Regions from separate parts of the Pseudonocardia sp. CA-107938 genome, predicted to be linked through region 1. Evidence: riboswitches for the same ligand, from Rfam matches in the RefSeq annotation. Region 1 holds a riboswitch; the other holds the start of a gene.
What was found. Region 1 has a riboswitch for S-adenosylmethionine ahead of ACQEVB_RS28790 (aminotransferase class V-fold PLP-dependent enzyme). Riboswitches for the same ligand answer to the same signal wherever they lie in the genome.
Positions count from the first base shown of each region.

Region 2: linked by a shared signal. The riboswitch ahead of thrC (threonine synthase) and the one ahead of ACQEVB_RS28790 (aminotransferase class V-fold PLP-dependent enzyme) in region 1 are both predicted to bind S-adenosylmethionine.

Region 1 is NZ_JBNJNA010000001.1:5,811,932-5,823,336, reverse strand. Features, by position in the region: gene ACQEVB_RS28795 (esterase/lipase family protein) at 1-53, shown strand, start outside; gene ACQEVB_RS28790 (aminotransferase class V-fold PLP-dependent enzyme) at 142-1,431, opposite strand; SAM riboswitch class IV at 1,463-1,576, opposite strand; gene ACQEVB_RS28785 (aminotransferase class V-fold PLP-dependent enzyme) at 1,640-3,076, opposite strand; gene ACQEVB_RS28780 (long-chain-fatty-acid--CoA ligase) at 3,089-4,645, opposite strand; gene ACQEVB_RS28775 (MFS transporter) at 4,698-5,870, shown strand; gene ACQEVB_RS28770 (MDR family MFS transporter) at 5,921-7,447, opposite strand; gene ACQEVB_RS28765 (TetR/AcrR family transcriptional regulator) at 7,558-8,172, shown strand; gene ACQEVB_RS28760 (3-hydroxyacyl-CoA dehydrogenase) at 8,205-8,966, shown strand; gene ACQEVB_RS28755 (histone-like nucleoid-structuring protein Lsr2) at 9,037-9,363, opposite strand; gene ACQEVB_RS28750 (MBL fold metallo-hydrolase) at 9,549-10,658, opposite strand; gene ACQEVB_RS28745 (PaaI family thioesterase) at 10,655-11,161, opposite strand; gene ACQEVB_RS28740 (enoyl-CoA hydratase-related protein) at 11,226-11,405, shown strand, end outside.
Region 2 is NZ_JBNJNA010000002.1:121,104-132,508, forward strand. Features, by position in the region: gene ACQEVB_RS33370 (DNA internalization-related competence protein ComEC/Rec2) at 1-1,837, shown strand, start outside; gene thrC (threonine synthase) at 1,864-3,132, opposite strand; SAM riboswitch class I at 3,140-3,256, opposite strand; gene holA (DNA polymerase III subunit delta) at 3,368-4,327, shown strand; gene rpsT (30S ribosomal protein S20) at 4,401-4,664, opposite strand; partial or broken gene ACQEVB_RS33390 (circularly permuted type 2 ATP-grasp protein) at 4,934-6,573, shown strand; gene ACQEVB_RS33395 (alpha-E domain-containing protein) at 6,573-7,517, shown strand; gene ACQEVB_RS33400 (transglutaminase family protein) at 7,520-8,365, shown strand; gene ACQEVB_RS33405 (GGDEF domain-containing protein) at 8,411-10,315, opposite strand; gene ACQEVB_RS33410 (hypothetical protein) at 10,728-10,919, opposite strand; gene ACQEVB_RS33415 (SPFH domain-containing protein) at 10,924-11,405, opposite strand, start outside.

The sequences.
Region 1 (11,405 bases):
CGTGCGAGCCGGTGCTGCCGGCCCTCGGCTCCCGCGTGCTGCCGCTGGCCTGACCCGGGATCCTCGTCGAGAACGACGTTGCGGTGAACTGAATCGATTCGAAATCACCGTAACGTCGTTCTCGACGCGTGCCCCCGGCGGTCAGGGCGCGCCGACGCCGAACGGGTCGCGCGGGCGCGGGTCCGGTGTGGGCGCCCAGCGGCCGTCGACCGGGGCGTAGGTCCAGCGGGCGCCGCGGCGCACCAGCGCATCCAGTGCGGTCAGCAGGCGGTCGACGTGCTCGGGCGTCGTGCCCAGTCCGAAGCTGGCCCGGAGGGCGGCGCCGGAGCCGGGGTTGAGCCGGTCGAGCAGGGGGTGCGCGCAGAACTTGCCGTCGCGCACGCCGATGCCGTGCTCGGCCGAGAGGTAGGCGGCGACGTAGCCGGCGGGCCGGTCGGCGACGGTGAACGCGTGGACGCCGACCTTGTCGGTCGAGTCGGCCCAGATGGAGAGCTCGGCGATGCCGGGGATGGCGGCGAGGCCGGCGGACAGCTGCGCCGAGAGCGCGCGCTCGTGCTCGGGCGCGGCCGCGTCCAGCACGGGGGTGAGGGTGCGGCAGGCCTGGGCCAAGGCCGCGGCGCCGAGCACGTTGGGGCTGCCGGCCTCGTGCCGCTGCGGGCCGGCGGCCCAGCGCACCGACCGGCTGTCGACGGCGAGGGTGGCGCCGCCGCCGGCGAGGAACGGCGGGGCGGCGTCGAGCCAGTCCTGGCGTCCGACCAGTGCGCCGGCGCCGTAAGGGGCGTAGAGCTTGTGCCCGGAGACGGCGACGTAGTCGACGCCCCACGCGGCGATGTCCACGCGCCGGTGCGGGGCGAGCTGCGCAGCGTCGAGGACGACCCGGGCGCCGGCCGCGTGCGCCAGCGCGACGATCTGGGCGATCGGCAGCGCCTCGCCCGTCACGTTGGAGGCGCCGGTGACGGCGACCAGCGCGTGATCACCGTCGGCGAGCGCCGTCGCCAGGTCGGTGAGGGTCTGCTCGATCGTCGGCGCGGCCGTGACGCGGCGGACGTCGCGCCACGGGAGGAGGTTCGCGTGGTGCTCCACGTCCAGACAGAGGACGGGGCCGGGCACGGCCGTGGCCAGCAGGTTCAATGCGTCGGTGGTGGATCGCGTGATCACGACGGCGTCGTCGGGCCGGGCGCCGAGGAAGCGGCCGATCGTGGTGCGGGCCGTCTCCAGGAGCGACGTGCACACCTGGGAGGCGTAGCCGGCACCGCGGTGCACGCTCGACGAGAACGGCAGCACCTCCGCGACGTGCTCGGCCACGGCGGCCAAGGCCGGCGCGCTGGCCGCCACGTCGAGGTTGGCGTACCCGATGCGGGCGCCGGTGACGAGCGGGACCTGCAGGTCGCTACCGAGGACAGCGGGCAGGCGGGTGAGGGCGGCAGTCATGACGATCTCCCATGCCGGGGACCCCAGCAGAGGTCCGCGCTTGCCGGCACGCGGGCGCGTGCGGCCTGGTCGTCACCCGGAGCACCCCACCGCGGAGGAGGGTTGCCGGCCAGCAAGCCGGGGCTTGACGCTGGCACTCATGACCTGCCGGGGACAGTAGCACGCCTGTGCGGCGGCTCAGCCCGACCCGGCGACCCACGTCACAGCGTCAGACCGCAGCGGCCTCCGCCTGCAGCCGCTGCCACAGCGCCTCGACGTGCTCCGGCCCGGTGGTGACCGCGCCGATCGCCACCCGGATCACGTACCGGCCGTCGACGACCGCGTGCGAGAGGAACGCCGAGCCCGACGCGTTGACGCGCTCCATCACCTGTCGGGTGGCCGCGTCGTCCTCCTCGGGGCCGCGGCCGGTGCGGACGCGGAGGCAGAGCAGGGCCAGCGAGCGCGGCACGGCCAGCTCGAACCGCGGGTCGGCCGCGACCCAGCGCTCCAGCTCCGCGGCGAGCGCGACGTGCCCGCGCAGGTGCGCGCGCAGCCCCTCGAGCCCGCGGGCATGGACGACGGCCCGCAGCTTGAGCGCGCGGAACCGGCGACCGAGCGGCACCTGCCAGTCCCGGTAGTCGACGACCGCGCCGGACTCGGACGCCGCGTTGCGCAGGTACTCCGGGGTCAGCGACAGCGCGGCGGGGAGCGCTGCGGCGTCACGCACCCACAGCAGCGACGCGTCGAACGCCGTGAGCAGCCACTTGTGGGCGTCGGTGCAGAACGAGTCCACGAGCTCGACGCCGTCGAGCAGGGCGCGGTGCTCCGGGCATAGTGCGGCAACCCCGGCCCACGCTGCGTCGACGTGCACCCACGCGCCGTGCCGGCGGGCGACCTCGGCGATCCGGCGGACGGGGTCGACGGTGCCGGTGGCGGTGGTGCCGATGGTCGGGCACACCAGCACAGGTCGCAGACCGGCGGCGACGTCGGCGGCCATGGCGGCGTCGAGCGCGTCGGGGGACAGCGCGTGCCCGCCCGGCGCGGCGTCGACGACGACGAGCGCGCGAGCGCCCAGCCCGGCCACCCGCACGGCCTTGGCCAGCGACGAGTGCGTCTCCGCCGAGACGTAGACGCGCTCGTCCCCGCGCACGCCGTCGGCGATCCAGCCGGGGTTCGCCCTGTGCAGCGCGGCGAGCAGCGCCACCAGCGCCGACGACGACGCGGAGTCCTCGATCGTGCCGCCGCCCCCGCCGGCGAACGTGAACGCGTCCGGCAGCGCCATCGCGGCGGCGAGCTCGTCCATCAGGTGCTGCTCGACCTCGGTGCACGCCGGCGAGGTGGCCCACAGCATCCCCTGGGCGCCGAGCCCGCCGGAGAGCATGTCGCCGAGCAGCGAGTGCAGCGACGCGTTGGCCGGGAAGTAGGCGAAGTACGAGGGCGACTGCCAGTGCGTCGACGCCGGTACCACGACCCGGTCGAGCTCGTCGAGCAGCGCGTCGAACGGCTGCGGCTGCTCCGGCAGCGGGGCCAGCGCGGACCGCACCGACCCCGGCTCCACGTGCGGTTGGACGGGGTGGGCAGCGATGCCGGCGCGGTAGTCGGCGATCCAGTCGACGACGGCGTGCGCGAGCGCGCGGAACTCCTCGGGATCGTCGCGGTCGGTCATCGGCAGAACCTGTCACACCACCGGCGCGGCCACGATGTCGGCACCGCCGTACGCCTCCCGCAGCCGGGTCTTGAGCACCTTGCCGCTCGGGTTGCGCGGCAGCGCGTCGACCAGCGCGATCTCCCGCGGGCACTTGTAGGCGGAGAGCCGTTCGCGGCAGAACTGCTCGATGTCCTCGGCCGACGGCGGGTTCGCCGGGTCGCGCGGGGCGATCACGGCCAGCGGGGTCTCGCCGTAGCGCGGGTGCGGGACGCCGATCAGCGCGACCTCGCCGACCTGCGGGTGGGCGGCGAGCACGTTCTCCACCTCGGCGCAGTAGATGTTCTCCCCGCCGGAGATGATCATGTCCTTCTTGCGGTCGACCACGTACAGGTAGCCGTCCGGGTCGGCCCGCACCAGGTCACCGGAATGGAACCAGCCGCCCGTGAACGCCGCCGCCGTCTCCTCCGGCTTGTTCCAGTAACCGCTCATCACCAGCGGACCCCGGTAGACGATCTCGCCGATCTCGCCCTGCGGCACGTCGTTCATGTCGTCGTCGACGATGCGGACCTCGACGTTGAGCATCGGCTGCCCGATCGACCCGATCTTGGTGATCGAGTCCTCGCCGCGCAGGATGCAGGTGACCGGGCTGCACTCGGTCTGCCCGAACGCCGTGATCACCTGGGCTTGCGGGAACGTGTCGATCATCGTCCGCAGCAGCGTCGTCGACGCGGGTGCCGCACCCCACGACAGCTGCCGCAGCGCCGACAGGTCGCGCTCGGCGATGCCCGGCAGCGCGACGATCGCGGCCCACTGCGCGGGCACCATGAACGTGCTCGTGACCCGTTCCCGTTCGAGGAGGTCGACGATGTGCCCGGGATCGAATCCGCCGGACGGTGTGATGACGGTGGTGCCGCTGCGCACCAGCGTGATGTAGAAGCCGCTCACCCCGGCGATGTGGAACAGCGGCGCCCCGGACATCGAGACGGTCGGCGTCGCGTCCGAGCCGATGTGCAGCACGTTCGAGTAGGCGTGCAGCAGCAGGTTGCGGTGGGTGAGCACGGCTCCCTTGGGGCGCCCGGTGGTCCCGGACGTATACATGATGAAGGCCGGGTCCGTGTCCGGCGGGTCGAGCTCGATGGGCGCGTCCGACGCCGCGGCCAGCCGCTCCGCCCAGTCCGCATCGATCGGGACGACCGTCGAGCACGCGTGCGCCTCGGCGAGCGCCACGTCGAGGACGGGGAGGAAGCGCTCGTCGGCCACCGCGGCCACGGCGCCGCTGTCGGACAGCACGTAGGCGATCTCCGCGGCGACCATGCGGAAGTTCACCGGCACGCAGATGCCACCCAGGCGCAGCGTCGCCGCCATCGCGACCAGGAGCGCGCTGCTGTTCAGCCCCAGCACCGCGACCCGGTCCCCGCGGTGCACGCCGCCCGTCGCCAGCAGGTGCGCCAGGCGCGTGACCCGGTCGTCGAACTGCTGCCAGGTCAGCGTCTCGTCGCCGGCGCGGGTCGCCACGCCGTCCGGTGCGGTGCGCGCGAGACGCGCCACCATGTCGCTCATCGTCATGCCCGCGTGCGATGTGCCCATCACCACACCATTGCGCTCGGCCGGGCTCACGACAAGGTCGCATGATGGCCCGATGGGGACAGCGCCGGTCACCGGGGAGCGCGGCCGCCTGCGCCTGCTGCAGCTGTCGACGTTCACCAGCAACTGCGACCGGTTCGCGATCGCGCCGCTCCTCGTCGCGATCAGCCTCGACCTGCGCGTTCCGCTGGTCGCCGCAGCGGCCGTCGCCAGCGGCTACTTCCTCGCGTACGGGCTGATGCAGCCCGTGTGGGGGATCGTCAGCGACCGCATCGGGCGGGTCCGCGTGATGCGCGTGGCCCTGCTCGGCGCCGCGCTGTCCGGTGTGGTGTCGGTCGTAGCGCCGAACATCGTGGTCCTCGGGGTGTCCCGCGTGCTCGCCGGCGCGTTCTTCGCGGCCATCGTGCCGTCCACGCTCGTGTACGTGGGTGACGTGTGGCCCGTCGAGACCCGCCAGCAGCCCGTCTCCGAGATCCTCACGGCGTCGGCGCTGGGGATCGCGCTCGCCACCGTCGGCTCGGGAGTCCTGGCCGATCTCGTCGGCTGGCGAGCGGTGCCCGCTGTGACGGGCGCGGTGGCGGCCGGTCTGTGGGTGGCGCTGGCGCGGCTGCCCGAGCCGGAGCGGGAAGCGGTGACGGGCACGCCCGTGCGGTCGATCGGGCGGGTGCTGCGGTCGCGCTGGGGCCTGCTCGTCCTGCTGGTGGTCATGGTCGAGGGCTCGGTCGTGCTCGGCGTGCTCACCTACCTCGCGCCGGCCGTGCAGTCGCTCGGATTCTCGGCCGGGGTCGCGGGACTGGTCGCCGCCACGTTCGGGGTGGGCGCGCTCGGCTGCTCCCGCGTCGTGCGGGCGCTGGTGCCCCGGATCCCGCCTGCCGGGATGGCCGCGATCGGCGGGTCGTGCCTGGTGGTGGCGTGGCTGCTGCCCGTGCTCGTCGTGAGCGGGCCGACGCTCGCCCTGGCCGGCCTGCTCGTCGGCGCATCGTGGGCGTTCCTGCACACCACCCTGCAGACGTGGGCGACGGAGATGGTGCCGGGGGAGCGAGCGACCTCCGTGGCACTCTTCGCGGCCTGCCTCTTCCTCGGCAGCGCGCTCGGCGCCGCCGGGGCGGCCCCGCTGGCGGAGGCCGGGCGGTACCCGGCGCAGTTCGCCGCCTCCGCCCTGGTGGCGGTGCCGGTGGCGATCACGGCGACGGTCGGCCGCCGCCGCTACGCCGCACGCACACGCTGACGTGCCCGCGCACATGCCGGAACATGTGCGCGGGCACGCGGAGGTGTGCGTCAGGCCGCCAGGGCGGGTTCCCGCTCGGCAGGAGGGGTGCTGCCGCGCAGCGGGGTCTCCCGGACCAGCAGTGCCGCCCCGATCGCCAGCACCGCCACCAGGCCGGCCGCCAGGAACGCCGTGGTGACGCCGTTGTCGACGGCCGCGGTGAACGCGTCCCGCACGGCGGCCGGCAGCTGCGCCAGCGCCGCCGGGGTGATCTGGCCGCCGGCGACCTGGGCGCCGGCCGCGTCACCGAGGTGCGCGGACAGGGTGCCCTGCAGCTGGTTCGTGTAGAACACGCCCAGCAGCGAGACGCCCAGCGAACCGCCGACCGTGCGGAAGAGCGTCGCCGCGCCGCTGGCCGCGCCGAGGTCGCGCATCGGCACGCTGTTCTGCACGACGAGCATCGTCGTCTGCATCAGCATGCCCATGCCGATCCCCAGCACCACCATGAACAGCGAGCTGGTCAGCTGCGTGGTGCCCAGCCCCATCGTCGACAGCAGCACGAGCCCGACCGTCATCGCGATCGAGCCGCCGATCAGCAGCCAGCGGTACCGCCCCGTGCGGGTCACGATCTGCCCGCCGACCAGCGACATCGTCAGCATGCCGCCCATCAGCGGCAGCAGCAGCAACCCGCTGCTCGTCGCCGAGGCGCCCTGCACGATCTGCTGGAACTGCGGCAGGTACGTGACCGCGCCGAACATCGCGAACCCGGTGAGGAACGACAGCGTCGTGGCCGCGGTGAAGCTGCGGTTGCGGAACAGGTCGAGCGACAGGATCGGCTCCACCTGGCGCCGCTCCACGCGGACGAACAGCAGGCCGGCGACGACCGCCAGCACTGCCAGCCCGATGATCTGCCACGAGCCCCACGCGTAGGTGTTGCCGCCCCAGCTGGTGAGCAGCGTGAGCGCCGAGATCGCGACGCCGAGCAGGCCGGCGCCCTTCCAGTCGATCCGGGCCTCGCGACGCACCCGCGGCAGGTCCATCGTGAACCAGGTGACGATCAGCGCGGCGATGCCCAGCGGGATGTTGATGTAGAACGCCCACCGCCAGCTGAGGTTGTCGGTGAGGTAGCCGCCGAGCAGCGGGCCGCCGATGAACGCGATCGGCATGATCGCGGCCATGAGGCCCTGGTAGCGGCCCCGCTCCCGCGGAGGGACGAGGTCGCCGATGATCGCCATCGCGCCGACCATCAGACCACCGGCACCGACGCCCTGCAGGGCGCGGAAGGCGATGAGCTGGCCCATGTCGGCGGCGAGCCCGGTGAGCGCCGAGCCCACCAGGAAGACCGCGATCGAGACCATGAAGACGCCCTTGCGCCCGTACAGGTCGCCGATCTTGGCCCAGACGGGGGTGGTGACGGCGGTGGCCAGCGCGTAGGCGGTGACCACCCAAGACAGGTGGGCGAGGCCGCCCAGCTCGCCGACGATGGTCGGCATCGCGGTGCCGACGATGGTGTTGTCGAGCATCGCGAGGAGCATCGCGATCATCAGGCCGCTCAGCGCGACGTAGACCTCGCGTTTTGATTTCACGGGTGTGTCCATCTTCTCCCCCTCTCGCCGACTGCCTTGCCGGCCGGCTAGTATCTGACTTGTCGACAGGCTAGGACGTTTACTAGCCGGCCGTCAAGCTAGTTGGCGCCAGGGAGGGCGTGGTGACGAACACAGGACGGTCGGTGACCGATGAGCGGCGCACCGACACCAGACAGCAGATCCGCATCGTCGCGATGGAGCTGTTCGCCGAGCAGGGCTACGACAAGACGTCGTTGCGCGAGATCGCGGAGCGGCTCGGGGTCACGAAGGCGGCCGTCTACTACCACTTCCGCACCAAGGAGGAGATCGTCGGCAGCCTGTTCGACGACCAGCTCGCCGGGATGGACGAGATCGTCGCGTGGGGCCGGACCCAGCCGCCCGGCCCGCAGCGCAGCCGCGATCTGGTCGAGCGCTACGCCGCGCACCTCGCCGGCTCCGGGGTGAACCCGCACATGGTGCGGTTCCTGCAGGAGAACCAGACGGCCGTGAAGTCGCTCACCTCCGCCGCGCAGATGCGCGCCCGGTTCGTGGAGCTGACCGAGCTGCTGGCCGAGCCGGACGCGTCGGTCACCGCGCTGCTCAAGACGCGGTTGGCCCTGGTCGCCGTCCACTTCGGGACCTTCGCGAAGGACGACCTGCCGGGCACCCAGGAGGAGCGGCGGGCCGCGGCGCGGCAGGTCGCACTGGAGCTGATCGGCGCCGCCGCGGCCGAGGATGGTATGAACAGTCAGACCTGACGGTTCTGCCCTTTCGAGCGGAGGAGATCGAGTTGGACATCAACGGCGGCGTCGCACTGATCACCGGAGGCGCATCCGGCCTCGGCCTGGCCACGGCGCAGACCCTCGTCGCGGCGGGGGCGAAGGTCGTGCTGGTCGACCTGCCGACCTCGGCGGGGGAGGAGCGGGCGAAGGAGCTCGGTGACGGTGCGGCGTTCGCGCCCGCCGACGTCCGTGACGAGGCCGCGATCACCGCCGCCCTCGACGTCGCGGCCGAGCTGGGCACCCTGCGCGCCGCGGTCAACTGCGCGGGCGTGGGCAACGCCGCCAAGACCGTCGGCAAGAACGGTGTGTTCCCGCTGGCCGACTTCAGCCGCGTCATCGAGATCAACCTGATCGGCACGTTCAACGTGATCCGGCTCGCCGCCGAGCGCATGGTCGCCAACGAGCCGCTCGACGGCGACCGCGGCGTCATCGTCAACACCGCCTCGGTCGCCGCGTTCGACGGGCAGATCGGCCAGGCCGCCTACTCCGCCTCCAAGGGCGGGGTGGTGGGCATGACCCTGCCGATCGCGCGCGACCTCGCGTCTGCCCAGATCCGTGTGGTGACCATCGCGCCCGGGCTGTTCGAGACCCCGCTCCTGGGCGGCCTGCCCGAGGACGTCCGCGAGGCGCTGGGGAAGCAGGTGCCGCACCCGGCGCGGCTCGGCCAGCCGGCCGAGTACGGCGCGCTGGCCGCGCACATCATCGCGAACCCGATGCTCAACGGCGAGACCATCCGCCTCGACGGCGCGATCCGCATGGCGCCGCGCTGACCCGCTGACAGCACGAAACGGCCGGCCCCCCGAACCCCTCGGGTGGCCGGCCGTTCGCGGTGTCGGACGGTCAGTGCGCCTTCTGGTAGGCCTCGATCACGTTCGCAGGCAGGCGGCCGCGGTCGGAGACGGCGAAGCCGTTCTGCTGCGCCCATTCCCGGATCGCCTGGTTCTGCTCGCGATCGCTCGTGGAACGGCTCGGACCGGCGGGGGAACGGCGTCCGCCCGTGCGCCGACCAGCCGAGACGAACGGCGCCAGGAGCTCGCGCAATCTCGCGCTATTCGCCGCGGACAGGTCGATCTCGTAGCTGCGGCCGTCGACCGCGAACTCCACCTGCTCGTCGGCCACGGAACCGTCAAGGTCGTCGATCAGTGTGACCGTGGTCTGCTTCGCCATCTGCGTGCCTTTCCCAGGGGACCGGGCACGCCGAACCACCCCGGGGGAAGGGGTGAGGATTTCGGGGCGCTGCCCGGAGCCGGACTCTTTCTCGCGGGGAGAATAGAACAGGCATGCGCTTTTTGTCGAATCTCTGTCGTTCTGCAGCGCACGTCCACCCACAGGGAACAGGGGAGATCGTCGAATCAGGTGATTCCGGCACCCGGTTCGGCCCACCACTGCTCGGGTGCGGTAAGCAGGGCGAGATCGACCCGGGCGCCCGGCCGGGGCACAGCGAGGGGGATTCCGGCGGGAGCGGCCGCGCGGGTGAGCCGTTCCACCGGTTCGGCCCACGTGTGCATCCCGAGGTCGAACGTCGCCCAGTGCACGGGGAGCAGCGCCCTGCCCGCCAGGTCGAGATGCGCCTGCACGGCCTGTTCCGGCGTCATGTGCACGTCCGGCCAGGCATCGGCGTAGGCGCCGATCGGCAGGACGGTCAGATCGAACGGCCCCAACTCGGCGCCGATTTCACGGAACGCGCTGGTGTAGCCGGTGTCGCCACCGAAGAACACGCGGTGCGCGGGCCCGGTGAGCGCCCACGACGCCCATTGCGTGCTGTTGCGGACCAGACCGCGGCCGGAGAAGTGCCGTGCCGGCGTGGCGTGCACGACGAGGTCGCCGATGCCGACCTGGCCGCCCCAGTCGAGTTCGACGATCCGTTCCGCGGGCACTCCCCAGAACCGCAGATGCGCGCCGATCCCCGGCGGCACCACGAACGGTGCGGACATCGACGTCGTCACCGCACGCACCGTCGGCAGATCGAGGTGGTCGTAATGGTCGTGGGAGATGAGCACCGCATCCACGTCGGGCAGTTCGGAAAGGGCGACCGGTGGCGGATGCAGCCGGCGCGGTCCGATGGTCGGCGACGGGGACGCCCGTTCGCCCCACATCGGATCGGTCAGCACGCGGTACCCGTCGATCTCGATGAGGACCGACGAATGGCCGTACCAGGTGACGGCGAGCGGCGCGGCGACGGCCGGCCCGGGATCGCTGACCAGCGGGATCGGGCGGGGCGGGCGGCCGCTTCCGCCGCGGTGCATCAGCACGCCGGCCACAGCGAGCGGCCGCAGCGGCGAGACCGGCTCGGTGTTGGTGAACCGGCCGTTCCGGCCGTGCGGGGACGCGTGCGCTGCGACGCGCAGGTCCGCCGCCGGAGCGCCCATGGCCGTCGGCAGGCCGCGCGCCGCACGCCGCAACCGCGCCACGCCCCGGCCGAGTCCGACCAGGGCCAGCAGCGAGGCGACGGTGCGGATCACGACGCGGCGCGGACGATCAGGCAGGAACTGCTGGCGTACGCGCAGAGCCGGCCGGCACCGTCGAACAACCGGGCCTCGGCGAGCGCGGTGCGCCCGCCCATGTGGATCACGGTGCCCTCGCACGTCACCTTGCCCGTGTCGCGGCCGAGGGCGCGGAGGAACTTCACGGTGAGGTCGAGGCTCGTGTAGCGCGCCCCGGCGGGCAGCATCGAGTGCACGGCACAGCCGGCTGCCGAGTCGAGCAGCGTGGCGTACACGCCGCCGTGCACCGAGCCGATCGGGTTGTAGTGGAACTCCGAGGGCACGAGCGAGAACACCACGCGTCCTTCCTCGACCGACTCCACGTCCATCCCGAGGGTACGGGCGATCGGTGGTGCGGGGATCTCGCCGGCCGCGATGCGGCGGAGGAACGTGATGCCGTCGACGCCGACCGCGCCGGCGGCGGTGGCCATCGGGTCGTCCCAGTCGTGGACCCGTTCGCGGACGGTGTCGGGTGCGCTCATGGAACGAGAGTAGGAACTCTGGGTTTCGTTGCGCAACGGAGGTGGGACACTAGTGTCGAACGCCATGACGGTGACCACCGAGCGGCGCGGCCCCACCCTGCTCGTCACGATCGACCGGCCGGCCCGCCGCAACGCCATCGACGCCGAGACCACGGCCGCATTGGACGCCGCGCTCAACGAGCTCGACGACGATCCCGGTCTCGCCGTCGGCGTGCTCGCGGGCACCCCGGTGGCGTTCTCGGCC
Region 2 (11,405 bases), on a different contig from region 1:
CCTGCGCGTGCGCGGCCCGCCGCACGCGGTGTCGGCGCCGCCGTGGTGGCAGTCGGCAGCAGGCGAGCTGCGCGCCGGCCTGCGCGAGGCGTCCTCAGCGGCCCTGTCCCCGGCCGCGGCCGGGCTGCTGCCCGGGCTCACGGTCGGCGACCGCAGCCGGCTCTCCGCCGAGGTCGACTCCGACTTCCGAGCCGCCGGGTTGACCCACCTCCTTGCGGTGTCCGGAGCCAACCTGGCGATCCTGACGGGTGCGCTGCTGTGGCTGCTCCGCCGGATGCGCGTCGATCCACGGGTGATCGCTGCCGTCGGTGCCCTCGTCGTGGCCGGCTTCGTGGTGCTGGCGCGGCCGTCGCCGAGCGTTCTGCGGGCTGCGGTGATGGCGGGTGTGGTGCTGCTGGCGCTCGGCCTCGGCCGGGCCCGGGCCGCGATGCCGGCGCTGGCCGTGGCCGTGCTGGTGCTGGTGATGTCCGATCCGGCCTTGGCCGTCGATGCCGGGTTCGCGCTCTCCATCACGGCGACGGCGGCGCTGGTGCTCGTCGCGCCCGGCTGGGCGGAGGCGCTGCGGCGCCGTCGGGTGCCTGCGCCGCTGGCCGAGGCGATCGCCGTCGCGGCGGCGGCCTGTGTGGCCACCGCGCCGTTGATGGCCGGGCTGAGCGGCACGGTGAACCCGGCGTCGGTCGTGGCGAACCTGCTGGTCGCCCCGGCCGTGCCGATCGCGACGGTGCTGGGGGTGCTGGCCGCGCTCGTGTCACCGGTCGCGCCTGTGGTCGCCCAGGTCGGTGCCTGGCTGGCCGGCCCGGCGATCGAGTGGATGATCGTCGTCGCCGACCGAACTGCCGCGCTCGACGGGTTCGCGGTCGGCTGGCCGGGTGGCACCGGCGGGGCGGTGCTACTGGCCGCCCTGCTGCTGGTGGTCGTGTGGCTGGCACGGCTGCGCCGGGTCCGGGTCCTGCTCGTGGCAGTGGTGCTCGGAGCCGCGTTGGTGCTGGTGCCGACCAGGTTCGTCCCGGTCGGCTGGCCACCGACGGGCTGGAGCATGGTGGCGTGCGACGTGGGCCAGGGCGACGCGCTGGTGCTCGCGACGGGCGAGCCGGGGTGGGCGGTCCTCGTCGACGCCGGACCCGACGAAGGTCTGGTCGATGCCTGCCTCTCCCGGCTGGGCGTGCAGGCGCTGGCGCTCGTGGTGCTCACACACCTGCACGCCGACCACGTCGGAGGCCTGGCGGGGGCCGTGCGCGACCGGCCCGTCGGTGCGGTGGCGGTGGGGCCGGGCCGCGAGCCGTTCTGGACGTTGCGTGCTGCGGCGCGCACGGCCGCGGCGGCCGAGGCCCCGTTCGCCGAGCTGCGACCCGGACAGCGCCTGGCGTGGCCGGCGCTGGTGCTCGACGTGCTCGGACCGCGGCACCCGGCCGCGGTCGTCGACCCCGACGACGGCACCGCCGTCAACGACACGTCCGTCGTGATGCGGGCGAGCACCCCGGCCGGCACCGTGCTCCTCACCGGTGACGCGGAGCTAGCCGGTCAGGCCGACCTGATCCGCTCCGGCGTCGACCTGCACGCCGACGTGCTCAAGCTCCCGCACCACGGATCGCGCAGCACGGGCATGCCGTTCCTGCAGGCGGTGCGCCCACGAGCCGTACTGGTCAGCGTCGGGGCCGGCAACAGCTACGGGCACCCCAACCGGGCGCTCCTGGCCGGTCTGGAGCAGGCCGGTGCCACCGTGCGCCGCACCGACGTCTCCGGCGACACCGCTGTGGTCGCCGGAGACCTGGGCGGCGACGGCTCCCGCCTCGGGCTCGTGAGCCGCGGCTCACCCCTGCCGGCGGCGCGGCGATGAACGCGCGCCGGCCCGGCAGGCGGCGATCAGCTGCGACCCTCCAGCGCCGCGCGCACGGCGGCGCTGGTCGCCGGCACCGTCGCGGTCGGGCCGACCTGCCCCGACACCGCGTCGAGGGTCTTGAGACCATCGCCGGTGATCAGCAGCACGGTCTCGGCGTCGGGATCGAGCTTGCCCGCTTCCACGAGCTTCTTGGTGGTGGCCACCGTGACCCCGCCTGCGGTCTCGGCGAACACGCCCTCGGTGCGGGCGAGCAGCCGGATCCCGGCCACCACCTCCTCGTCGCTCACGTCCTCCACCGCGCCGCCGGTGCGGCGCACCGCGTCGAGCACGTAGGGGCCGTCGGCGGGGTTGCCGATGGCGAGGGAGCGGGCGATGGTGTCGGGTCGCACGGGGGTGTGGACGTCGTGGCCCTCTCGGAACGCGGTGGCGACGGGCGAGCAGCCCGTCGCCTGGGCGCCGAAGATCGTGTAGGGGGTGGCCTCCACCAGGCCGAGCTTGCCGAACTCGGTGAAGCCCTTGTCCACCTTCGTCAGCTGCGAACCGGAGGCCACCGGGATCACGATCTGCTCGGGCAACCGCCACCCGAGCTGCTCGGCGACCTCGAAGCCGAGGGTCTTGGAGCCCTCGGCGTAGTAGGGCCGCACGTTGACGTTCACGAACGCCCAGTCCTCGTGCTCGGCCGCGAGCTCGGTGGCGAGCCGGTTTACGTCGTCGTAGTTGCCGTCCACGGCGAGGAGGGTGCCGTCGTACACGGCCGTGGTGAGCACCTTGGCCTGCTCGAGGGAGGAGGGCACGAGCACGACGGAGTCCCAGCCGGCGCGGGCGGCCGCGGCAGCCACGGCGTTGGCGAGGTTGCCGGTGGACGGGCAGCACAGCACGGTGAATCCGAGCTCGCGGGCGGCGGCGAGTGCGACGGCCACCACGCGGTCCTTGAAGGAGTGCGTCGGGTTGCCGGTGTCGTCCTTGATCCACAGGTTGCGGATGCCGAGCGCTGCGCCCAACCGGTCGGCCTTGATCAGCCTGGTGAGGCCGGGCTCGGTGTTGGGGTGCTGCTGCACGGTGGAGGGCACGGGCAGCAGTTGCTGGTAGCGCCAGATCGACTTCGGTCCGGCCTCGATGGAGGCGCGCGTCACGTCGCCGAAGTCGTAGGCGATCTCGAGCGGGCCGAAGCACTGGCTACAGGCGAACTCGGCGGCCAGCGGCGTCTGGTGGCCGCACTCGCGACACGACAGCGCCCGGGCAGGACCGAGATCGAAGGAGGTGGACGTGCCGAGGTCAGCCGTCAGCGACATGAGAGTCTCCTCATCTTTCCCGCCGTGGCGGGTCGGAATTGGCACCGTGCTCGCCGCGCTAGCGCGCGCGTCACCGGTTGCCGGGGCTTCAACGGGCCGTTCCCTCTGCCCCTCTGGATGAGCCATGTGAAGTTTGCCCACAACCGTACGTCATGCCGCGCCGCCTTCCCAAGCGGCGATCCAGGATCTGGGAGCCGCGTCACGGCGAGCGACGGGCATGCGCGAGCATGGGGCCATGGCTCTCGCACCTGTGCAGCTCGTCCTCGGCGAGGAGGAGCTGCTGGTCGAGCGGGCGGTCGAGGAGATCGTCGCCCAGGCCCGTGCCGCGGATCCGGCGGCGGAGCTGCGGCGTTACCGCACCACCGACCTGTCCCCGGGGGAACTGGCGGAGAGCCTGTCCCCGTCGCTGTTCGCGGAGGCGCGGGTGATCGTGCTGATGGCGGCGCACGAGGCGGGCAAGGACCTGGCTGCGGCGATCGTCACGCAGGCCGCCGATCCCGCGGAGGGGATCGTGCTGGTCGTGCAGCACGTCGGCGGTGCTCGCAACAAGGCGCTGGCCGACGCCCTGCGCAAGGGCGGCGCGGCCGTCACGACGTGCGAGAAGGTCACCCGGTACGAGGAGCGCGCCGACTTCGTGCGCAGCGAGGTCCGCCGCACCGGTGGCAAGATCGCGCCCGCGGCGGTGGGGGCGCTGATCGAGGCAGTCGGCAACGACCTGCGCGAGCTGGCGGCTGCGGCCGGCCAGCTTGTGGCCGACACGGGCGGCTCGGTCGACGAGAAGGCGGTGCGGCGCTATCACCGGGGGCGCGCGGAGGCGTCCGGGTTCGCGGTTGCCGACAAGGTGGTGGCGGGCGACCGGGCCGGCGCCCTGGAGGCGCTGCGCTGGGCGCAGGTGCTGGGGGTGCCGTCGGTGCTGGTCGCCGACGCACTGGCCGACGCGATGCGCACGCTGGCCAAGGTCGGGTCGGCCGGTCGCGGGGACCCCAACCGGCTCGCCGGCACGCTCGGCATGCCGCCGTGGAAGATCCGCAAGGCGCAGCAGCAGGTGCGCAGCTGGCGACCGGAGGCGCTGGCCGAGGCGTTCGCGGCAGCAGCCGAGGTCAACGCGGACGTGAAGGGCGTCGCCGCCGACGCCGACTACGCGCTGGAGCGGGCCGTGCTGCGCATGTGTGCTGCCCGGGAACGCCGCGCCTGAACCCGCGAACAGTCCGAACCACGACACGACAACGGCGCCGCCCCACGGGAGTGGACGGCGCCGTCGGGTGGGGTCAGGAGGAGCTGGCCGCCTGCTTGGCCATCGCCGACTTGCGGTTGGCGGCCTGGTTCTTGTGGATGACGCCCTTGCTGGCGGCCTTGTCCAGCGCGCGGGCGGCGGCCCGCTGCAGCTCGGTGGCCTTCTCGGTGTCGCCCGCGGCGACCGCCTCACGGAAGCGGCGCACGGCGGTGCGCACGGCGGAACGGACCGACTTGTTGCGCTGGCGGCGCTTCTCGTTGGTCTTGACCCGCTTGATCTGGGACTTGATGTTGGCCACGCGTTTGCCTCGAGTCTCTTCCTGCCGCTGGTTCGTTCGCTGGCTCCGGCGGCGGGGATGGTTCGTGCGAGCACGCCGGGCGCTCGGTCGTCCATGTTAACAGCGGGCTGCGGGGGCCTCGAAATCAGCCTGTCATCTGGTCTGCCGCGATCTCCTGGGTGAAGATGACCACCCGGTGCGCGGGCTGGGCGACCGGGCCGAACGTCGAGGAGGTCCTGTGCCGCGAGCGACCCAGAAGCCGGTCGAGAAGCAGTCGCCGTCCCGGCCGGCTGCCCAGAAGGGCGGTCAGCGGCAGAAGAGCAGCAAGAAGAGCAAGGTGGCCGATTCGGCGCTGTTCGAGGGCTACCTGAAGCCGGAGCGTCCGCACGCGGCGGCCTACGACGAGATGTTCTCCGCCGACGGGGAGATCCGCCCGCCGTACCGGGCGCTGCACGACGCGATCGCGCCGACGGCCGCGGCCGACCTCGCCGCCCGCTCGGAGGCGCTGGACCGGGCGTACGTCGACCAGGGCATCACGTTCTCGTTGTCGGGCCAGGAGCGGCCGTTCCCACTGGACATCGTGCCGCGGGTGATCTCGGCGAGCGAGTGGTCGAAGCTGTCGAAGGGGATCGTGCAGCGGGTCCGCGCGCTCGAGGCGTTCCTGGCCGACATCTACGGCGACGGCGAGATCGTGCGCGACGGGCTCGTCCCGCGCCGCCTGATCACCACGTGCGAGCACTTCCACCGGGCGGCGGCCGGGCTGTCGCCGCCGAACGGCGTGCGGATCCACGTCGCCGGGATCGACCTGGTGCGCGACGAGGAGGGCACCTTCCGGGTGCTGGAGGACAACCTGCGCAACCCGTCCGGGGTGTCGTACGTGATGGAGAACCGCCGCACGATGGCGCGGGTCTTCCCGGACCTGTTCAACCGGCAGCGCGTGCGCGCAGTGGCGGACTACTCGACGCACCTGCTGCGCGCGCTGCGCCGAGCCGCACCCGCGAACGCCGCCGACCCGACGGTGGTGGTGCTCACGCCGGGCGTCTACAACTCGGCGTACTTCGAGCACTCGCTGCTGGCCCGGCAGATGGGTGTGGAGCTGGTCGAGGGCCGCGACCTGTTCTGCCGCGACAACCTCGTCTACATGCGCACCACCCAGGGTGAGCAGCAGGTGGACGTGATCTACCGGCGGATCGACGACGAGTTCCTGGATCCGCTGCAGTTCAACCCGTCGTCGGTGCTGGGTGTCGCCGGCGTGCTCAACGCGGCGCGCGCCGGCAACGTGGTGATCGCGAACGCGGTGGGCAACGGGGTGGGCGACGACAAGCTCGTCTACACCTACGTGCCCGAGATGATCAGCTACTACCTGGGCGAGAAGCCGATCATCGCGAACGTCGACACGTTCCGCTGCTGGCTCGACGACGAGTGCCAGCACGTGCTGGATCGGCTCGACGAGCTGGTGCTCAAGCCGGTGGAGGGCTCGGGCGGCTACGGCATCCTGTTCGGTCCGAACGCGTCGGCCGAGCAGCTGAAGGAGGCGCGCCGCTCGATCCTGGACGATCCGCGCGGGTGGATCGCGCAACCGGTGGTGCAGCTGTCGACGGTGCCGACGAAGGTGGAGGACCGCCTGGTGCCGCGGCACGTGGACCTGCGCCCGTTCGCGGTGAACGACGGCGAGGACGTGTTCGTGCTGCCCGGTGGTCTGACCCGGGTGGCGTTGCCGGAGGGCAGCCTGGTGGTGAACTCCAGCCAGGGCGGTGGCAGCAAGGACACGTGGGTGCTGGCCGGACGCTCGGCCGAGGCCGAACGGGAGCTGGGTGAGGCCGGGCTGGCGACGTCGGCGCCGCCGAGCTCGCACGCCACCGAGCACGGCCCGGAGCTGACATTCCCCCAGCAACAGCAGCAGCAACAGCAGCAGGGGAGGGGTGCCTGATGCTGGCGCGCAACGCGGAGTCGCTGTACTGGATCGGTCGGTACGTGGAGCGGGCCGACGACACGGCCAGGATCCTCGACGTGTCCGTGCACCAGCTGCTGGAGGACGCGACGATCGACGCGGACCGCGCGGCCCGCACGCTGCTGTCGGTGCTGGGGGTGGCCGCGCCCGCCGACGAGGTGCTCGACGCTTGGTCGTTGACGGAGATCGTCGGCTACTCGGGGGAGCAGTCGGGGTCGATCGTGCGGTCGATGTCGAGTGCGCGGGAGAACGCGCGGGGCGCCCGCGAGGTGGTGAGCGCCGAGATGTGGGAGTGCCTGAACGCGACGTGGAACGCGCTGCCCGAGCGGCAGCGCTACGCCCGCTGGGCCGGCCCGCACGCGTTCTTCACCTACGTGGAGGACCGGGCAGCGATGTTCAACGGGCTGGCCGCGTCCACGATGAGCCGGGACGACAGCTGGCGGTTCTACCTGTTGGGACGCTCGGTGGAGCGGGTCGACATGGTGGTGCGGTTGCTGATGTCGCGGGTGTCGGACCGGGCGTCGTCGCCCGGCTGGTTGACGGTGCTGCGCAGCGCGGGCGCCGCCGACACCTACCTGCGCACGTACCGGGGCGCGCTGGACGCCGGACGGGTGGTGCAGTTCCTGCTGATGGACCGGTTGTTCCCGCGTTCGGTGTTCCACGCGCTGCGGCAGGCGGAGAGCTGCCTGGCGGAGCTGGACAGCCGCCCGTCGCAGCGGATCGGGGCGAAGGCCGAGGCGCAGCGGCTGCTCGGGCGGGCGCGCAGCGAGCTGGAGTTCCTCCGCCCGGAGGATCTGCTGGTGGACCTGTCGGCGCGGCTGGTGGGCCTGCAGACGTGCATCCGCGAGACCGGTGAGGCCGTGTCGCAGCAGTACTTCCACACGTCGCCGTGGGTGGCGTGGACCGCGCCGGAGGTGGTGTGAACGTGGCCGGCTGGCGGATCCGCATCGTGCACGCGACGGGCTACTCGTACGAGTCGCCGGTCGTCGAGTCGTACAACGAGGCGCGACTGACCCCGCGCAGTGACGCGCGGCAGAACGTGATCGTGAGCCGGGTCGAGACGTCCCCGGCCACCCGCGCCTACCGCTACACCGACTACTGGGGCACCGCGGTCACCGCGTTCGACCTGCACGCGCCGCACACCGAGCTGGTGGTGACGGCGACGTCGGTGGTGGAGACGGCCGACCCGTTGCCGGCGGTGCGCGCCGCGGGCTGGGACGAGCTGGCGGGCGACGACGTGCGCGACCGGTTCGCGGAGATGCTGGAGTTCACCGGCTACGTGGGCCAGGACCCGGAGCTGGCGAAGGCCGCGGCGGAGCTGTGCCGCGGACTCGATCCGGTGGAGTCGGTGCTCGCGGCGTGCCGGTGGGTGCGCGAGCAGCTCGACTACATCCCGGGCAGCACGGGCGTGCACACGTCGGCGTTGGAGGCCTGGCAGTCCCGCGCCGGGGTGTGCCAGGACTTCGTGCACCTGACCCTGCTGCTCCTGCGCGAGATGGGCATCCCGGCCCGGTACGTGTCGGGGTACCTGCTGCCGCGCAAGGACACCGAGGTGCGGCAGACGGTGCAGGGGGAGAGCCACGCCTGGATCGAGGCGTGGACGGGCGGCTGGTGGGGCTACGACCCGACCAACGACCTGGAGATCGGCCACCAGCACGTGTGGGTCGCGGTGGGCCGCGACTACGCGGACGTGCCGCCGCTCAAGGGCATCTTCTCCGGGCAGGCGGCGTCCGCGCTGGACGTCAGCGTGGACATGACCCGCCTGGCCTGACCTCCGGCGCACGACGGCGTGGCTGCCAGGCGGGCGGGGCGAGCGTCAGCCGAAGCGGCGGGCCCGGTCGGCGGGGCGGACGCGGCCGGGGTGGCGGTGGCGGGCACTGGGCGCGTCGGGGAGGCCGGCGCCGACGACGGTGTTGCCGCCGGCGTGCTTGGCCCGGTACATGGCGGCGTCGGCGGCGGCCAGCGCGATGGTGGGGTCGACGCCGAACGGTGCGGCGGCGACGCCGACGCTGAGGGTGACGCCGGCCGCGATGTCGTAGGGGAGCGCGGCCACGGCCTCCGTCGCCCTGGTCAGCGCGGAGACGGCGACGGGCAGTTGGGTGGCGGGCATGACGACGACGAACTCGTCGCCGCCGTAGCGGGCCACCATGTCCTGGCCGCGCCCGCCGGTGCGGAGCGCGGTGCGCAGGCAGGCGGCGATCTCGCGGAGCACGGTGTCGCCCGCGGCGTGCGACTGTGCGTCGTTGACGGTCTTGAACCCGTCGAGGTCGATCAGAGCGATCGTGCACGGCTGGCCGGACGGGCTGGAGGTGACCTCGGCGAGTCGCAGGTCCAGTGCCCGCCGGTTGGGCAGACCGGTCAGCGGGTCCTGCAGGGCCTGCGCGGCGACGGCGGACAGCTCGGAGAGCTCGTGGCCGTGTTCCCGCACGATGCGCTGGTGCTCGGTGTGGCTGCGCAGCGCGGTGAGCCGGGCCTCGCGCAGCGCCCACAGCTCGTTCTCCAGCGCAGCCGCGTAGCGGTGGGCGGCGGACCCGTCGGCGCCGGTGGCGGGGTGGTCGCCGTGCACGATCCGGTCGAGCGCGGCGACCTCCCGGTGCAGCGCCAGGTACAGCACCGACTCGCTGGTGGGTCCGCGGCCGTTCCCGCCCTGCAGGTCGTCGCGCAGCGCGACGAGGAGGGCGAGCGCGTCGTCGGCGCGGTTCGCGGCTTGCAGGCAGCGCGAGGTGGCGATGCCGAGGACGATCCGGTCGTCGTGGAAGTGCGCCTTGTCGTGCAGGGCGGTCAGCATGTCGAGCTGGTGCGGGCCGGGGTGGTGCAGGGCGAGCGCGGCGCCGATGATCGAGCACTCTTCGACGGCGGTCGGCGGGTCGCCGGCGGGCTCGGGATGCAGGGCGGTCGACCACAACGCGGCCGCGGTGCGGGCCGTCTGAGCTGCGCCGACGAACCGGGTGGCGGCGGCCGCGGCCCGGCCGGCCCGTTCCAGCCGCAGCGCCCACGACAGCTGCAGCCGCACCCGGTTCAGCTGGTTGATCAGCCGTTCCATCGGGGTGCCCCACGTGTCGGAGAGCGTGACGGCGCGGCGCGACACGTCGTCGGCGAGCTCGTGTGCTCCCAGCTTGAGCAGGACGATGACCAGGCCGTTGAGGGTGCGGGACAGCCGCCGGAACCAGTCGGCCGCGGCATCGTCGGGGAGGTCGTCCGGCGGCGAGTCGGCGACCTCGCCCAGTGTGGTGAGCGCGACGGCCGTGTCGACGAGTGCGTTGTCGCCGAAGCCGAACCGCATGGTGCGCAGCGCCCGGAAGACCGCCGCCTCGCCGAGCCGGACGGCGTCGCCGTCGCCCTCGGCGAGCCGACCGAACTCGCTGAGCTTCGCGTCGATGTCCGCGACGGCGACGGCGCCGTCGTCCTCGTCGTCGGGCACGAGCACGACGCTGATCGCGATGCGCAGCAGCTCGGCCAGCAGGGACGGCCGGTCGCGGGTGCAGGCGAGGAGGGCGTCGAGACCGCGACGGGCCTCGATGCGGCCGGTGTGCCCGGCACGCTGGTACCAGACGAGCATCCCCGACGCCCGGGAGCGGATCTCCGCGTCGGTGAGGTGGGGAGCGTCCTCCGCGCAGGTGCAGCGGGGTCCGCCGAGGATCAGCGGGCAGGGGCCGGCGGCGCGGGCACGGTTGCCAGGGCCTCGTGTCGGGCCTGCGGTCGATGGGTGTGTGGGTGTCACCCGTCGCCCCCTCGGATGGACGGTACGGCGTGGGCGTCGCCGGCGAGTGGCCGGTGACGGGACGCCGGCCCCCGACGACCCAGCGCAACATCTCGGTGCTCCATCGTGGCACGCCCACGGCCGATCGCGGGAGGGTGAATCAGGAATCCGTGCACAGTTCGAACCGTGGGTGATCTCACAGTTACCCCGTGTGGGTAGCTGCTTCGCCCGTCTCCTCGGTGCAGCGCGCCGACGACGTGCGCAGGCTCATGCAGTTCTACGGCCGTGCCGAGGGCAATGGCGCGCGACCTGTGTCGGGGTGGCTCCCACCGAAGTCGGTGTGCTCCTGCGCGACACGAAGGGTCACGGCGCCAGCCCTCGCGAAGATCAACTGACGACAATTTGCCCTTGATCACCGCCACCTCGCCCGGCCTCATCCCGGCGGGCGGCCCCGTGGGCGGGGGGACTTCGCGTCCTTCGGCAGCCGGCCGGCCTCGGCCAGTGCTTGGCGCAGCAGGAAGTCGATCTGGGCGTTGGTGCTGCGCAGCTCGTCGGCCGCCCACTTCGCGAGGGCGTCGTGGACGGCCGGGTCGAGCCGCAGCAGGAAGCTCTTGCGATCCGGCACCGGTTCAGTGGTAGAGCGAGCCGGTGTTGACGATCGGCTGGGTGGCGCGGTCGCCGCACAGCACGACGAGCAGGTTGGACACCATGGCGGCCTTACGTTCCTCGTCGAGGTCGACGATCTCGCGTTCGGACAGCTTGTCGAGCGCCATCTCGACCATGCCGACGGCGCCCTCGACGATCCGTCCGCGGGCCGCGACGACCGCCCCGGCCTGCTGGCGCTGCAGCATGGCGCCGGCGATCTCGGGCGCGTAGGCGAGGTGGGTGAGCCGCGACTCGATGATCCGCACGCCGGCCGACTCGACGCGCGCGGCGATCTCCGCGGAGAGCTCCGAGGTGATCTCGTCGGCGTTGCCGCGCAGGGAGAGGGTGTCGTCGGCGTGGGCGTCGTAGGCGTAGCTGGTGGCGATGTGCCGGATGGCGGTCTCGGTCTGGGTGTGCACGAAGTCGACGAACGAGTCGACCTCGAAGACGGCCCGTGCGGTGTCCT